One region of the Peribacillus sp. NPDC060253 genome, then DNA from elsewhere that is predicted to be linked to it. Evidence: riboswitches for the same ligand, from Rfam matches in the RefSeq annotation. Region 1 holds a riboswitch; each other region holds the start of a gene.
The links. A riboswitch is a leader RNA that binds a small molecule or an ion and turns the genes downstream of it on or off. The one in region 1 is predicted to bind thiamine pyrophosphate.
Positions count from the first base shown of each region.

Region 2: linked by a shared signal. The riboswitch ahead of tenA (thiaminase II) and the one ahead of tenA (thiaminase II) in region 1 are both predicted to bind thiamine pyrophosphate.
Region 3: linked by a shared signal. The riboswitch ahead of thiC (phosphomethylpyrimidine synthase ThiC) and the one ahead of tenA (thiaminase II) in region 1 are both predicted to bind thiamine pyrophosphate.
Region 4: linked by a shared signal. The riboswitch ahead of ACFWE9_RS10570 (ABC transporter substrate-binding protein) and the one ahead of tenA (thiaminase II) in region 1 are both predicted to bind thiamine pyrophosphate.

Region 1 is NZ_JBHXAS010000015.1:3,106-7,494, forward strand. Features, by position in the region: gene ACFWE9_RS06080 (DUF459 domain-containing protein) at 1-666, opposite strand, end outside; gene ACFWE9_RS06085 (GNAT family N-acetyltransferase) at 891-1,397, shown strand; gene ACFWE9_RS06090 (aspartyl-phosphate phosphatase Spo0E family protein) at 1,489-1,683, opposite strand; gene ACFWE9_RS06095 (Fur-regulated basic protein FbpA) at 1,937-2,149, opposite strand; SAM riboswitch class I at 2,299-2,403, opposite strand; TPP riboswitch at 2,564-2,668, shown strand; gene tenA (thiaminase II) at 2,766-3,455, shown strand; gene thiW (energy coupling factor transporter S component ThiW) at 3,471-3,992, shown strand; gene thiD (bifunctional hydroxymethylpyrimidine kinase/phosphomethylpyrimidine kinase) at 3,961-4,389, shown strand, end outside.
Region 2 is NZ_JBHXAS010000033.1:29,986-34,374, reverse strand. Features, by position in the region: gene ACFWE9_RS11295 (MFS transporter) at 8-1,369, shown strand; gene ACFWE9_RS11290 (hypothetical protein) at 1,371-1,502, opposite strand; TPP riboswitch at 1,677-1,804, shown strand; gene tenA (thiaminase II) at 1,934-2,617, shown strand; gene ACFWE9_RS11280 (ECF transporter S component) at 2,632-3,216, shown strand; gene ACFWE9_RS11275 (ABC transporter ATP-binding protein) at 3,229-4,389, shown strand, end outside.
Region 3 is NZ_JBHXAS010000010.1:14,230-18,618, forward strand. Features, by position in the region: gene ACFWE9_RS04435 (hypothetical protein) at 1-256, shown strand, start outside; gene ACFWE9_RS04440 (histidine phosphatase family protein) at 617-1,150, shown strand; gene ACFWE9_RS04445 (HAD family hydrolase) at 1,322-2,110, shown strand; TPP riboswitch at 2,226-2,341, shown strand; gene thiC (phosphomethylpyrimidine synthase ThiC) at 2,477-4,258, shown strand; gene ACFWE9_RS04455 (hypothetical protein) at 4,281-4,389, shown strand, end outside.
Region 4 is NZ_JBHXAS010000030.1:36,591-40,979, forward strand. Features, by position in the region: gene ACFWE9_RS10560 (ABC transporter permease) at 1-613, opposite strand, end outside; gene ACFWE9_RS10565 (thiamine-binding protein) at 610-894, opposite strand; gene ACFWE9_RS10570 (ABC transporter substrate-binding protein) at 906-1,910, opposite strand; TPP riboswitch at 2,041-2,150, opposite strand; gene ACFWE9_RS10575 (protein-glutamine gamma-glutamyltransferase) at 2,454-3,281, shown strand; gene rarD (EamA family transporter RarD) at 3,375-4,304, opposite strand; gene ACFWE9_RS10585 (amidohydrolase) at 4,385-4,389, opposite strand, start outside.

The DNA.
Region 1 (4,389 bases):
AATCACCTGATACCCTTTTTCATTCGGATGAATCTTATCACTGAAATACTCCGATTTCTTTTTATTTTCAAAAAGATCATTGGTAGAAATGTATATCATGTTCTTATCCTTTTCCACTATCCTCTTTATTGATTGGTTATAGTCCTGGATGTGCTTTTCAAGTTTTTGATTGTCTTTAAATGGGTTATAGAGTCCTACCACTAGTATATTCGCTTTATCGTTTTCCTTCATTAGAGTTGAGGTAATTTTATTCAGGTGCTTGATGTACTCCCGTTTACCCTTATCGATTTTACAATCACTTATTTTCTCCAAGTTCCCACCGTTACTATTGATAAAGTCATTCGTTCCAATATAAACGATGAAAGTACTTGCTTTATCAAGTTTCGTGTTAATGCGATAGTCATCAAGCTGTTTAATAACACCATCCGTTTCCTGTCCCTTTATACCGTAATTCCAAAAAGTCACTTTTTGTTTGGAGTCAGGATTATTCAATTCATCCTCCAGACCCTCTACATAGCCTTCCCCATCCTTATCACCTTTTCCATAGGTTAATGAATCTCCAAAAGCCATCACCCTTTGCACATCCTTCGACTCGGAAGCTTGAAATTTATATGCAACAAAACAAATACCTAGTACAATAATTAATAAACCTGCCATTTTCTTCATTTGTGTTTCTCCTTTGCATATTCACTATGAAGTATTTCATTTTTTAAATACCCAAAAATCTGCATTATTAACAATAAAAAAAATTGTCAGATAAAGAGTAAAAAGTGTATGATAATATAAAACTTTCAATGGATTAGGTTTCGCTCACCTTTCCTTCATAATTTGTGAGATGATGACTCTTTATTCCGGATATTGAAAATATATGATAGATAGGAGTTTAAATGATGGACGAGTACATAGAGTTTAGGGAAGCAGAACGGTCGGATTTACCAAAAATTGTAGAAATATATAATTCCACAATTGCTTCAAGAATGGTTACTGCAGATACGGAACCTGTTTCCGTACAATCGAGGATTGAATGGTTTGAGAATCATAACTCAGAAAGTCGACCGCTGTATATCATTACTATAGAAGGAAAAACTGCAGGATGGATGAGCTTTCAATCTTTCTATGGTCGGCCCGCCTATAATTCTACGGCAGAGATCAGCATTTATATTGATGATTATTTCCGGGGAAAAGGAATTGGACGAACTTCGATTCAAAAGGCAATAGAAGTGAGCCCAAAATTAGGGGTGAAGACTCTTTTAGGTTTCATATTTGCTCACAATATACCGAGCCTGAAGCTTTTTTCAAAATTTGGTTTTGAAAAATGGGCAAACTTACCACAAGTTGCCGAGCTGGATGGCATTGAACGGGACTTGGTCATTCTTGGTAAACGTATCGATATTTAAATATAATTATTTAAAAGCTATTGCCTTCAGCAGTAGTTTTTTTAGTTTAAACGCAGGAGTCTATTATGAAGCTTAACCCCAAACGGCGGGTTTAAAAATGCTTATAAACATTCTGAAGCGCGAAATATTCAGATTCTCTTTTCTTGGCTAATGCATTTAACAGGGTATCCAGTTCTTGACTTGCTTGAATAGTTAGAAAACTGGTAAATCCATAAATTGCTGCCAATTTAATCATTTCCTGTCTCTTCTCTTCTATTCTTTCAACAGTTACCTTTCGACAATGCATTCTATACACACCTCCCATTAATTCAATTTTTTTACACTTATCACTATAATGAAACTTATAGTTAAAATCAACCATTTTTAGGAATTTAAATGTGTTATTTTGTATGTTAAATGTGACAAAAAGCCTACTTTTTTCTTAATATATGTATTTTTTGTGACATCCCTCTATATAGACATAAATAAAAAAGCATTCACCCCTTGTTACACTGCGAATGCTTTCAAATATCCCTTATCCCAAGATAATCTATCGTTTACTATGTCATCCATTCCGAAGGTGTCTCGTTATTAGGTCTATTTATAACAATTTTATATTCATCTTCCAGTACTTTTAACGGGGCATCATAAAGGTGCCTTTCATCAGAGGTTTTGTATACTCCATTTGCCAATAACGCTTCTATCAGCAATGTCTTCCTCTGTTCGATCCTCTTAATTAATTCTGCCATGTAAATGGCTCCTTTCTTATTCATCTTAGAGCCTGCTTCAAATTGAGCTAAAATGTAACAGATTTCATTATCACCAAATTATATATACCTTTTCTATTATGTCACTAAACGTTATTTCACAAAAATAAAAGCCCCTTCTAATTCAAGAAGAGGCTGCAGTGTCCGTACGGCTCTTCTTATCTTCCAAGCGTTAGCTTGTTGGATGTAGCACAGTTCCCAAAATGGGTCTGCTGCCGAGGTTTCGTTGGGCCAAGTCCCTCCACCTCTCTGGATAAGAATTATTTATATATAATTGATGTAGACATGATTTTATCCCAATTATCAACAAAAGTCAATTGCCCTGTTTTCCCTTATTTCAAGGCGATATATGGTTTCTTCATGCAAATTCGGGTTGCATTTTCTTCGCTTTCTGATATGATGTCAGTAATTACATACAATTCACACCACTAGGGGAGTCTTTTTTAAGACTGAGATGGAAATTGTTCCGGACCCTTTGAACCTGAACCGGCTCATACCGGCGGAGGGAAGTGGATGATATCGTCCGTACACTGACTTTATCCATCTACCCCGTTCCGTTATTCAGGAGCGGGTTTTTTTATTGGATTAAAGCAAAGGGGACCATTCTAAAGGAGGATGAACAATGGAGAATACTAAATTAGGAACCTTCAGTGATAGACTTCACGAACGTGCAAAAGGAATTTGGAAAAGGAACCATTCACATCCTTTTGTCCAGGCAATTGGCAACGGCACTCTTCCTGAAAAGAAATTTGCCTATTACTTGAAGCAGGACTATATCTATCTCATGGATTATTCCAAGCTCTTTGCCTTAGGTGTCATTAAAGCTCATAATGTCGAAACCATGGCAAAGTTTGCGAGTATCTTGAATGAAACCCTTCAAGTGGAAATGGACATCCATCGACAATATGCTTTGGAATTCGGTATCAGTTCAAAGGAATTAGAAAATACAGAACCAACTCCAACCACGCTAGCCTATACAGGTTACATGCTAAATGCCGCGCAGCATGGGACTTTGGCAGACCTGATCGCCTGTCTCCTACCATGTGCTTGGGATTATTATGAAATCGGTTTGAAATTAAAAGCACAAAATGGTGAAGCATTGGATAATAATCGTTATGCCGATTGGATTAAATCCTATTCATCTCCTGAATTCGGTGAAGCACACAAGTGGCTGATTGCTTTGTTGGAAGAATTAATCGAAGGCATGCCTGAAAATGAACTTCTTAGATTAGAAAAGCACTTTTTGGTGACTTCCCGCTATGAATATTTATTTTGGGAAATGGTTCAAAACGAGCAGGATTGGCCACTGTAGGTCGTTAACATGATGATGAATCCAATCAAGAAAATGACGCTGACCGCCATGATCACGGCCATCACGACTCTAAGCAGTTCCTTTATATACATCCCTGCCGGATTTGCAAAAATCTTTCCTATTCAGCATCTCGCAAATGTCATGACAGCCGTTTTATTGGGACCTGCTTATGCTGTAACACAAGCTTTTTTAGTTTCCATCATTAGAAACATATCTGGTACCGGTTCAATTTTCGCCTTTCCGGGCAGCATGATCGGTGCACTTTTGGCTGCCGTTCTATATCGAAAAACTCAAAGCTTAAAATTCGCTTGTTTAGGGGAAGTGATAGGAACTGGGATTCTTGGGTCCCTAGCTTGCTATCCACTGGCGGTTCTCATTTTGGGAGATAAAGCAGCCCTTTTTGGGTTTTTGCCAGCTTTTATGCTTAGTTCTTTTGCGGGTGCCATTTTAGCTTTCATATTACTAAAAATACTATTCAAAAATAATTATATGAAGGGGTTTTTTTATGAAAACAGCATTAACCATCGCAGGCTCTGACTCAGGGGGCGGTGCCGGAATACAAGCAGATTTAAAAACATTTTCTGCACATGGGGTTTTTGGCATGTCTGTCATTACAGCCGTAACGGCACAAAACACAATGGAAGTGCGTTCAGTTCAGGCTATCGAAACCGCTATCATCACAGATCAAATCGCAGCTATTTTTGAAGATATTCATGTAGATGCAGTAAAAATAGGCATGCTAGGCTCAAAAGAAATTGTGGAAACAGTCACTGCTTCTCTTAAAACCTTCTTACCTGACATCGTTATCCTTGATCCTGTCATGATTTCCAAAAGCGGCCATCATTTGCTCGACGAAAAGGCTGTCACTGCTCTAAAAACCGAATTGCTTCCAATTGCAACACTTGTAACCCCTAATGTACCTGAAGCTGAAGTT
Region 2 (4,389 bases), on a different contig from region 1:
GAAATAATTGCGTGAAGTTAATGCTTCGGAAGTGGTGGGGAATAGTAAATTTGGCCGTTTTCAATTAATGGTCTTTATGTGGTGTTTGTTCGCAATTACCTTCGATGGATTTGATATAGCCATGTACGGAGTAGGTTTACCTTTGATGATGGAGGAATGGAGCTTGACGCCAGTCGAAGCTGGCGGAATAGCAAGTTATTCATTGTTCGGAATGATGGTAGGAGCCCTCATATTTGCACCCCTGGCGGATAAAATAGGGAGAAAAAAAGTGCTTGCCATTAGCATATGTATATTCAGCATTTTTACATTACTTTCAAGTTTCGCCCCAAATCCTGCCTTTTTCTCGATCATGCGATTTATAGCAGCCTTGGGAATGGGAGGATTAATGCCAAACGTTATCTCCTTAATGGCGGAATACTCACCCAAAAAGTATAAGGTGCTCATTGTAACTACAATGTACTGTGGTTATTCAATTGGAAGCATTCTTGCTTCTTTAATTGGAATGTATGTGATGGAACAAATGAGTTGGAGGGTATTATATTGGATTGGGGCGCTTCCCTTACTGGCACTGCCATTCTTCATGAAGCAATTTCCTGAATCGCTTTCCTATTATGTTATTCGAAAACAAGGGGCAAAACTTGCCGGAATTTTGAATCGCATTGATCCAGAGGGCGACTATAAAGACTCGGACGACTATGAGTTTGCCAAGGTCCAAGAAAGGGCAAAAGGCTTTCCAGTCAAGAAACTCTTTGAAGATAAGCGTACTCTTAGTACATTTGCGTTTTGGGTAGCTGCCTTTAATTGTTTACTTATGGTATACGGACTCAATACATGGTTACCGAAAATCATGCAGCAGTCCGGATACGGCCTTACATCCAGTTTATCTTTCAATCTTATATCGGGGATAGGGCAAATTGGCGGATCGATAATTGGAGGGTACTTAGTTGGGAAAATGGGTCATAGAAGAGTACTTGTATCCCTCTGTGCCATTGGTACGGTCTGCTTTGTAATATTAGGATTAACCTCAAATGCAGTGGCATTATATATTTTAATCGCTTTTGGAGGTGCCTGTACAGTGGGTACGATGAATTTGGCCAATACGTATATTTCCGAGTATTATCCACGTGAGATAAGGACCACCGGGATAGGGTGGGCCTTGGCGTTTGGTAGAATTGGAGCGATTGTTGCCCCTACATTAATAGGTTTATTGCTGGCTGCAAACTATTCGCCACAAAATGCATTTATGGCCTTCACAGTTCCGAGCATAATGGCGGCCTTAGCGTTACTGGTTGTGAAAGAGAAGTATGGCAGCTATGATAAAACACAGATTGAGGAAAATATAAAACTAAAAGCAACAACAAATGCATAAATTAATAGATAACGGAATTCACGAGTAAAACACGCAAACTCACGAGTAAATCAACGGAACTCACGAGTAAAACACGCAAACTCACGAGTAAATCAACGGAATTTACGAGTAAATAACGAAATAAACTTCTCAACCTTTTTTTATCAATCCAACCAGCATAGAGCGCATGGTTAGAGGGGGATACAAGCTTGAAAGGCTATTAATCCTATAAAGTATTAATCTACATCAATGCTTGAAAACTTTTCTAATCCGTTTGACAATTGGATTTATCGTGTTAATATAAAGGCAAATGAATTATATATACAATTTGTACCACTAGGGGTGCTTTATTGGTAAAAGCTATTTTACCTGAGAAGCTGAGATTAAAGTATGACTTTAAGACCCTTAGAACCTGATCTGGTTTATACCAGCGTAGGGAAGTGGGGTCTGGAACAATACGTTTCTGTATTATTTCAAGTACAACCACTTTCTTTACGTCAAAGAAAGTGGTTTTTTATTTGTCAAAAAAGAGGAGGTATTTTCCCGTATCATTCATTGAAAAAATAAAAATTGGAGGTAATGAAGATGAAGTTTTCAGAGGAAATCCGCCAGGAAGTTGATCATATTTGGGAAGCAAGTTTTAACCATCCATTTGTTGCAGGAATAGGCGATGGCACATTGCCCATAGAGTGTTTTCGTTTTTATGTCAAGCAAGATGCCTATTACTTATCACATTTTGCCAGAGTTCAAGCTTTAGGAGCAGTCAAGGCTACAGATTTACATACAACAAGCAGGCTTGCCGGCCATGCACAAGGAACATATGAAGCGGAGTTGAAGCTTCATGAAAATTTTTCTGAGAGATTAGGGATCACAAAAGAAGAAAGGGAAAAGTTCAAACCTGCACCAACTGCTTATGCTTACACTTCCCATATGTATCGTGCGGCATATTCTGGTCATTTAGGGGATGTTATTTCAGCTATCTTGCCATGTTATTGGCTGTATTATGAAATCGGCGAAAAGCTGAAAGAGTGTAAACCGGAAGAGCCGATATATCAAGAATGGATAGCGGCTTACGGAGGAGAGTGGTTCCGCTCTTTGGTCGAAGAACAAATTGCAAGGCTTGATGAGATTGCTGAAAAAGTAACAGATGTAGATAGGGAAAGAATGAAGGAGCATTTTATTCTTAGCAGCCAATATGAATACTCATTTTGGGAAATGGCTTATTGTCTAGAGACATGGCCGGTGCATAAGGAAACATTAGAGGTATAAAGGAGATTGAAACAATGAAAAAAGGGTTGAAATTAACGGATATATTAGTCACGATCGTGATTGCCGTGGCATTTGGAATAGTCTATATCGTTTGGGGTTCACTTTATTATTCCGTTAAACCATTAGGATTACATGTAGATCAACTTATTTATGGGATGTGGTTTATAGCTGGACCCGTTGCCTTTTTAGTTTTGAGGAAACCGGGTGTGGCGCTACTGGCGGAGATTGCTGCAGCTTCCGGAGAATTCTTTCTAGGTTCACCATGGGGGCTAACCGTACTCTTATATGGAGTTGTACAAGGATTGTTCGCGGAACTAGTTTTCATGGCGGTCAGATATAAAAAGTTCAATATGTCGGTCGCTGTATTAGCGGCGATAGCATCCTGCCTGGGATCAGTCCTCATGGATTTTGCATATGGGGAAATAGGTGCGCTCTCTCTTTGGAATCTATCGTTATTCATGATTGCGAGGTTCATAGGCTCCATTTTCTTTGCCGGAGTGACTGCTTACTATCTAGTTAAAGTCCTGGAAGCAACAGGAGTAACTAATCTTGTACGTCCGGTTTCCAGTAAGGATTATGCAGAACTGGACCAAAAGTAGAGGTTGATGACCATGGAACGAATCGTTCATGTAGAAAAGTTAAGAATGAAATTTCCCGGAGATGAGTCTTTGCTATTCAAGGACCTATCCGTCTCGTTTGATAGGGGTGAAAAGGTTCTTTTGTTGGGACCATCAGGATGTGGTAAGTCCACACTTTTACAAGTGTTAAGTGGATTGATACCAAATTCCATCGAAGTCCCGATGAAAGCTGAAGAATTGAAGTGCCCTACTTCATGGGGATATGTTTTTCAAGACCCTGATAGTCAGTTTTGCATGCCATTTGCCGATGAGGAAATTGCTTTCGTCCTTGAGAATCTTTCCGTTCCTAAGCAAGAAATGAAAGAGAGGATCCAACATCATCTCCGTCAAGTTGGATTGAACCTAAAGACTATTCATACAAGTATTGATACATTATCAGGCGGCATGAAACAGCGTCTGGCGATTGCTTCGGTATTGGCACTTGAACCAGAAGTGATATTTTTGGATGAACCAACCGCTATGCTTGATCCGGAAGGAACAAAAGAAATTTGGGACTTGTTGAAGGGAATTGGACGAGACAAGACCGTTATTATCGTGGAACATAAAATTGACCATGTTTTAGAATTCATTGATAGAATCGTGCTTTTTAATGATGACGGTCAAATCATAGCTGATGGTCCAAAAGATACCATCCTTTCCCTATATAAAAATGAAATGAAGGAACACGGAATTTGGTTCCCTGGTGTTTGGGATGAATATATACACGACAATAAACCGATTCGCGAACACCAATCCAGTGACGGTGTCCCCCTTATGCAAGTCCAAGGTTTTAGTGGTTTTCGGAAAAAAGAAGAGAAAATCAAAGTTGAAGAGCTGCAGGTCCATTCAGGTGAATGGATTGTAATCAGGGGAGAAAATGGTGCGGGGAAGAGTACTCTCTTGCACGCACTGATGCAGTTCATAAAAACGAATGGCACGTATGAATTGATGGGTACCCCTATTAAAAGGGTGAAAAATCTAACCGATCATATGACGTTTGTCTTTCAAAATCCTGAGTTTCAGTTCGTTGCAAATTCTGTATATGAAGAAATTGCTTATTCATTGCGAATTGACAAAAGAACGCAACAAGAAATAGGGGAGAGAGTCCACTCATTGCTCGAAGTGTTCCGCCTAGAGGCGCATCAAGATAAACAT
Region 3 (4,389 bases), on a different contig from region 1:
TGAAAATGGAAGTATCTATGGGAGTTTTGGCATCGATCAAAGCATCCAGATTTATGATGAAGTTTTAACTGTCATTCCGTTCGATGAATTAATCGGAAAAGAAAATTGGAGAGAGTCAGTGGATGCATACATCACGGAGGATAAGCTAAAAGAAATGCTGGGAAAAACCCTTAATGATTATCAATTCAGTGATTTGAGCGGGAAATATAAATTCAGGAAAAGATGTACGATAACAGACCTTCAATTCATAGGGTGAATGATAATGGGAGAAGGCGATATGCTTTCTCCCTTTTCATTATCCTTGAATTATTTTACATCGGTCTGGATCATGATACTGCCCCTGCTTTTTTTGCGTTTGTTAGGAAAAGTGAAGAAAAGGGTACCGCTTGGATATTTTCACGAAAACTTGAAATTAAATGATTGGTAGACACATCATGCATAAGGCAGGACTAGATCCTTTTAATGGATATGATGGGTACAGGTTTTTGGTATGACATGCGAAATCTTGGTAGTTTTCACTTTCTTCCTTTTGTATAATTCTACATAATTAATTAGATGGATAAGCACCTCAACAATAAAATGAAATTAATAACTCAAAAGATAAAAAGGAGAATATATGAAAATTGGTTTAGTACGGCATTTTAAGGTGGCCCATGAATTCCCAACCGGGAAATCCGTAACCGCGGATGATATGAAGCAATGGTTCATGGACTATGATGCAGCGGATATAATTTACGGAACGACTTTATTACGAGCTGAGGAGTGGCAGGAATGTTATTGCAGTGATATGTCGAGAGCAGTAAAGACCGCTGAACATATCTATCCTAGCACGGTTCATCGGAGGGAGGAGCTGCGGGAAATACCTTCTCCCCCTCTTAAAGGAAAGGTGAAGCTGCCATTCATCCTTTGGGCCATCTGGATTCGATGCTGCTCGTTGATCAACAAGCAGACTAGAGCGGAAATTAAAATCGCAGAGCAAAGGATCAATAAAGTATTGGATGAAGTCTTTGCAAAGGGGGAAAGGGATGTTCTGATCGTAAGTCATGCCGCCCTCATGGTATATATGAGAAAAGAGCTGATAAGACGGGGGTTTGCCGGTCCGAAATTCAAGATTGCCAGCAATGGAAGGCTTTATGTATTCGAAAGATAATCAAGGATATCCCGACAAAAAGAGTATGTCTTGTACACGTTGAACATTTAATGATCTTAAGAAAGATATAGTCATTTTCCGAATAGTTATTCTTTTTCCGATGGTTGTGGTTTATTATTGTAATAGTGTAATTTTTAACGAAATCAATAATAGGGGAAGAGGGTGTGCATTTTGGTGAAGGCAGTTTTTTTTGACTTAGATGATACATTGCTTTGGGATCAGAAAAGTGTGAAAGAGGCTTTTGTAGCCACATGTGAAGTGGCTGGTGAAAAATATGGTTTAAATGTTGATGAGTTTGAAGAAGCGGTTCGGAAGGAAGCGCGTGAGCTTTACTCTTCTTACGATACATATGCATTTACTCAAATGATCGGAATCAACCCATTTGAAGGACTATGGGGAAATTTTCAAGATGATCATGATGAATTCCGGAAGATGGCCGGGATTGCACCGGCTTATCGGAAAGAGGCGTGGACGAGAGGTTTGAAGGCATTAGGGATCGATGACCCGGAATTTGGGCTTGAACTGGCAGAACGTTTCCCTGCAGAGAGGCGCAAAAAGCCATTTATCTATGAAGAATCATTCCGTGTTCTGGATGAATTAAAAGGAAAGTACAAATTGCTTTTGCTGACGAATGGTTCGCCTGAACTACAAAATACTAAACTTGAAATTACGCCTGAACTGGTTCCTTATTTCGACCAAATCGTGATTTCAGGTGCATTTGGACGCGGTAAACCGGATGCTTCCATCTTTGAGCACGCTTTGGAGATCATGGAGCTGGATAAGGATGAAGTATTGATGGTCGGCGATAATTTAATGACCGATATCCTTGGGGCATCACGAGTGGGCATAAAGTCGGTTTGGATAAATCGACATGATAAGGAACGGAATGAAGTGCTTCCAACCTATGAAATCAAGCATTTGGAGGAGCTTTTCCCCATCCTTGAAGGTCTGGAAAAATAATGATGGGTCTCCTCCAAGTAACAAATTTTGGAGGGATTCATTAAAATATATAGGCCTTTGCAATTATTTACAGAATCAACAGGGTGATATATAGTTACCCTGTAATTAATTAAATTATGCAGACTAGGGGTGTCCAATATAAGTTGGGCTGAGAGAGAAGCGCGTAAAGCTTCTTAACCCTCAGGACCTGATCTGGTTCATACCAGCGTGGGGAAGTTAGAATCTACTTAACAATGACATTTCATTTGGTCATTTCTGTAGTCATACTAACGTTAGCCGGGTCTTAATTATGAGATCCGGCTTTTTCGTGCGAAATGGATTGGATTTTGTCCTTTTTAAATGAACTTAAAAAGGAGAAATGAAATCATGATGAGTAATTCAGTAAATGACATGAACGTTTCAATTATGTCCAGTTTTGCAGGGAGTAAAAAAGTGTACGTAGAGGGATCTAGACCTGATATTAAAGTACCTATGCGTGAAATTAAGTTAAGTCCGACTACAGGGGCATTCGGTGAAGAGGAGAATCCGCCTTTACGAGTTTATGATACAAGCGGTTCCTATACGGATTCCGAATATCCGATTGATATTCAGAAAGGCCTTGATCCGATTAGACGCAACTGGATCCTGGAACGTGAAGATATTGAAGAGTATGAAGGACGTGAAATTAAACCCGAAGATAACGGTTATAGAAAAGTGGAGCCACAATCCAATGCCGATATTTTTCCGGGATTGAAAAGAAAACCTTTGCGTGCAATGAAAGGACACAATGTAACCCAGCTCCATTATGCACGTAAAGGAATCATTACCCCTGAAATGGAGTTCATTTCAATCAGGGAAAATGTTGCCCCTGAGTTTGTAAGAGAAGAGGTAGCCAGCGGGCGGGCAATCATTCCAGCAAATATTAACCATCCCGAAAGTGAGCCTATGATCATCGGGCGTAATTTTCACGTTAAAATAAATGCGAATATTGGAAATTCAGCCGTTAGTTCATCGATCGAAGATGAAGTGGAGAAAATGACTTGGGCTACACGTTGGGGAGCCGACAACATAATGGACCTCTCCACCGGCAAGAATATTCACACAACACGTGAATGGATTATCAGGAATTCTCCTGTGCCAGTTGGGACTGTTCCTATATATCAAGCATTGGAAAAAGTGAATGGAGTTGCGGAAGATTTAAATTGGGAAGTTTTTCGAGATACTTTAATCGAGCAGGCCGAGCAAGGTGTCGATTACTTCACCATACACGCTGGAGTGCTTTTGCGATATATCCCATTAACGGCAAAGCGGGTTACGGGAATCGTTTCCCGAGGGGGATCGATCATGGCTCAATGGTGTTTGGCCCACCACCAAGAAAGCTTCCTTTATACTCATTTTGAAGAGATTTGTGAAATCATGAAGGCATATGATGTTTCTTTCTCATTAGGAGATGGCCTTCGTCCTGGATCGATTGCAGATGCAAACGATGAGGCGCAATTTGCAGAATTGGAAACACTAGGGGAACTGACGAAGATTGCTTGGAAACATGATGTTCAAGTCATGGTGGAGGGACCCGGTCACGTGCCGATGCATTTGATTAAGGAAAACATGGATAAGCAGCTGGAAGTCTGTCAAGAAGCCCCGTTCTATACCCTTGGGCCTTTGACAACGGATATAGCTCCTGGCTATGATCATATTACATCTGCAATCGGTGCTGCGATGATTGGTTGGTTTGGTACGGCGATGCTCTGTTATGTGACACCGAAAGAGCATCTTGGACTTCCGAATAAAGAGGATGTTCGAGTAGGGGTCATTACCTATAAGATTGCTGCACACGCAGCTGATCTTGCAAAAGGCCATCCGCATGCACAAAAACGAGACGATGCCCTTTCGAAGGCAAGATTCGAGTTTCGTTGGAGAGATCAATTCAATCTTTCTCTCGATCCTGAACGGGCGGTTGAATATCACGATGAAACCTTACCGGCTGAAGGTGCCAAAACAGCTCATTTCTGTTCCATGTGCGGACCTAAATTCTGCAGTATGAGAATCTCTCAGGATATCCGTGATTTGGCAAAAGAAAAGGGTCTCGGTTTTGAGTCTGTAATCGATGAAGGACTTAAAGAAAAAGCGAATGAATTCAGGAAAACGGACGGAAAAATCTATCAATGATTTGGACGAAAGGGAGAATTCGATGAATCGGGTAATCCAGATAAAAGATGAAATGGAACAGTTGGAAAACCAATTAGATCAGCTGAAAAAAGAGCTATACATCTTTCGGGAAAATTGTAATCATGAATTTG
Region 4 (4,389 bases), on a different contig from region 1:
CGATCCCCGATTTAGCTCCAAGCCATTCCGAAATAACCGCACCCATTACACTATATGTTGCCGAAATTTTCAATCCTGAGAAAATGAACGGAATCGAATGAGGAAGCTCCAGCTTCCAAAATAACTGGTTTCTCCCCGCCCCCATCATCTTGAAATAATGCTTAAGTTCATATGGTGTCTGGCGAAACCCGTCTAATGAAGCAACGGCAACTGGAAAAAAACACACGAGAGAAATCACAATTAGCTTTGGCAGCATTCCAAAACCAAACCAGATCACTAAAAGCGGTGCCAGAACAATGATTGGAATATTTTGTGATAGTATGAGCAGGGGATAAACCGCCTCTTTTACACCAGGAAACAGGTGTAAGATTGCCGCAATTAATAAGCCGATGCAGCTTCCTATAAAAAAACCGGTTAACGCAAGCTCAGTAGTTGATATCAGATGTCCCGAAAGATTGTGAAACGATTCAATTCCTTCAGTCAAAATGGCTGATGGAGCAGGAAGCAGCCATTCTTCAACTTTTAATAAGACTGTCACTGATTCCCATACTATCAGCAACAATAATAAAAGAAAGAAGGGAGCCCCCTTCTTCCAAATTATCCTTCCGATCATGCCCGATATTTCTCCGTTAACGTATCCATGGTAATTCCGCTCGGCTGATATAATATTTTCACTTGGGAAATGACATTCGGCGATCCTATTTCAATCATTCTTACATTCATTTTTTCTATCACGGCGAAAAGTTCGGAAAGCTCACCCTCCATTGTTGTTTCAAGCGGGTGAACCTCATATTTGACACCTGATTCATCAATGATCTTGATTGCTTCATCGACCATAGGGATGACATTTTCCCCTTTAGGGATAATTTGTATACTAATTAATGAATTGGCCATTTTTTTTCCTCCTATTTTGGTAAAAATTCATTGGTAAATGCCTTTTCAGGATCGAAATCACCTTCGAGAAGCTTATTTTCAGCCATCCAATCACTGTAATTCTTCCAAATTTCAAGCTTTTGTTCACCCCAACGCGGAGCATCATCCTGATACTTGGTTGCAAGCCACTCTTGGCTTTTCTTCACTAGTTTAGCATCAAGATCCGGTGCAGCCTTAATTAACATGTCTGCTGCATCATCGGGATTCTTAATCGCAAACTGGTACCCTTTCGAAGCTGCATGAACAAATGCTTTAACGGTTTCAGGATCTTCTTTAATCAGCTTTTCATTTGTGGTCAAAACAGGCGTATAGTAATCAAGCTTATCAGAGTATTCGGTTAAGTAAACCATATTCAGCTTTTCATTTCTCAACTCGGCCTCGATACCTGTCCACCCATAATAAATCCAGGCGAAATCTATATCCCTTTTAACTGAAGTGAAAAAATCTGTGTCCCCTGTGTTCACTATATCCACTTTATTTACATCCGCATTATCTTTTTTCATGAGTGAATCAAGAATGGCCTTTTCAACTGGAGAACCCCAGCCACCATACGTTTTCCCTTCAAAATCCTTGGGAGTTTTAATGTTTTTTGACTCAGGGGAAGCGAAACCTGAGGTATTATGCTGGATGACGGCAGCTAGCGAAACAATTGGCACGCCCTGCACACGAGCCTGCGTGATTCCCTCCTGGTAGCCCACGCCAAATTCAGATTTCCCTGAAGCAACGAGCTTATCAGCACCAGCTTCACCAGGCATGATAATTTCCACATCCAGACCTTGTTCTTTAAAATATCCTTTTTCCTTTGCTACATACAATCCTGTATGGTTTGTATTCGGTGTCCAATCCAGCACGACCGATACTTTTTTTAATTCTTTATGGTTTTCATTTTTAGATGCTTCTTCTTTTTCATTCGTTCCGCCTGCACCACATCCAGCTAAAAGGAACAACGAAGTTACCAGTGGCAAAAATTTTCTCAAGACTTTACCCTCCTACACATTATATAAGATCGATATGCCGGAACTATAACGGACGCCAGGTTCTATTCAAATAAAAAACAAAAAACGCCCGAAGATGAATTCGGACGTTAACATACAAAAACAGAAAGACAGTAATAATATGTATGTTTCCTCCGCTGGCATCATCCAGATCAGGTTCAAAGAGTCAGCATCTAAAGGACGCAATCTCAGCCAGCAATACTGGCCCCCCTACATTTCTCGCACATATGAACTTTTCTCTCTCATTATATCAATTCAGACCGAAAAGGGAATACTAATTTGCTTCTTCTCACTAATTGGAAAGGTTTCCTAGCAGTTTGGGAAATCCAGCAACGCATCTTAAAAAATGTAGATATCCTTATACATGTATGGATCAAGTCGATTATCATTCATTTGTAACGGTGCATGGCACGTTTCAAATAGTCATTTCCGTGCAGGTATTCATATAATGAGCATTACCTGTAGACAATTCAGTGTACTGGTTTTATAAATCCTTAACTTAATAAGCAAAAGGTGGATATGATCATGATAAAGATTAATAACAAAGTATTAGATGTCAGTCAAATCCAACCAGTCATACAATCCGCTAAATCGCTGGAAATTCTCCATTTGCTGGCGGGGTATCCAAACGTTTATGAATATGCGAGCTTGGGTGAGCTTGAATTCGAGATACAACTGAGGCTTCGAGTCATAGAGGCGGCCATTTCGTTAGAAAATAGTCATGCAGAATTTTCAACACTTGAGGAATCGCTATCCAATAAACAATATTGGCACCTTTCAAAGAATGGCACCTTCACCCTTCTGCCAAGGGTTCCTCCACATGTTGCAATTGTAGACATCTTCTTGAATGGAAGGCTATACGCTTTCGAATGCGGTACAGCAATAGTCGTCACTTTTTTAAAGGCGATTTTGGATTTAATCGGTCCGAGGGATTTTGACTATCTTTTTAAAGACCTATTTCTATATGACTGGCACCCTCCAAAGAATATGGCTCTGCTTGTCCATAAAGGAAGAGATTATTTACCGGGGGATAATCTTTACTTCAAAAACCCGGATCACGATGAGGACACTCCTGAATGGCAAGGGGAAAATGCCATATTATTAGGACAAAACCAATTTTATGGCCACGGGATTGGGATTACCAATTCACAGGGAATCATCGATGAATTAAATGGCAATAGAAAGCCGAATGCCAGCATATCAGCATTCCTGACCCAGCATATTATTAGCTTGGATAGTTCCTACTATCGTCCATTCCAAACCAATATCCCCCGAGTAACCCCCGTGCACAGTCCCAGTAGCCTCTCCGATTTGATTGTATCTGAAATAGGTCAAACGCTTTACCTTTCATGACCCTGGCAGTTTACGTAATGTAAACCCGTTTTCTTTGAATTTCGTCATAAAAAAATTGCTTGGCGGATAGATCCGCCAAGCATTTTTTCTTATTCACGCACCAATATTCCTTTTACCTTTAAACCTGCGGGCACTTGCCTGCCCCCATTTTGTAATGGATAGCGTATAAACGGCCAAGGCTGACCATATGAACAAAAAGGCTAAAAGATGTGCTTTGGTAAAGCTCTCATGATAAACAAATACACCGATAAATAAGGATAAGGTCGGAGCGATATACTGAAAAATGCCAAGCATCGATAGCGGGATTTTCTCCGCCCCCTTCGCAAAATATAAAAGAGGTAAAGCCGTGACAATCCCACCGCCGACCAACAGCAAGCCTGTGCTTCCCGCCGTAAAGAATTGCATGTCTGATTGCGTCATCAAATATATGAGGTAACCCAGGGCAAGAGGCGTTACCATCATCGTTTCGAGCGTCAGCCCTATCGCTGATTCGGCCTTGATCATTTTTTTTGCCAAACCATATAATCCAAAGGTCATGGCCAAGACGAGAGAGACCCAAGGAATGGTGCCGAAATGAATGCCAAGGATCAAGACTCCGATCCCCGCAAGCAGGAACGACAAGATCTGGGCTCCGCTCAATTTTTCTTTTAAGACAATCACTCCCAATAATACACTGACTAGCGGATTGATATAATAACCTAGGCTCGTGTCAAGGATTCGTCCTGAATTAACGGCCCAGATGAACACTCCCCAATTGGCTGTAACGAGCAGCGAAGCCGTAAGTAATGCCGCAAAGAGTTTGGGATTTCCCAATATGTTTTTGACATAATCCACGAAGGATTGCCATTTTTTCATGAACATCAATAAAACCAGCATGAAGACGAAAGACCATAATACCCTCTGCGCTAAAATCTCTGTTGCACCGACTCCCTGAAGAAACTTCCAGTAAATCGGAACAACTCCCCACATCATATAAGAAAGGGCGGCATAAATTGCCCCTTCTTTTTGTTCATCCACTTTCATAACCTGCCTTCTTTCTAATTACATTCCTTTATCGAAATCCATCTAACTATTTTGCATACCCATTTCTTTTTTTGCAATTGTTATT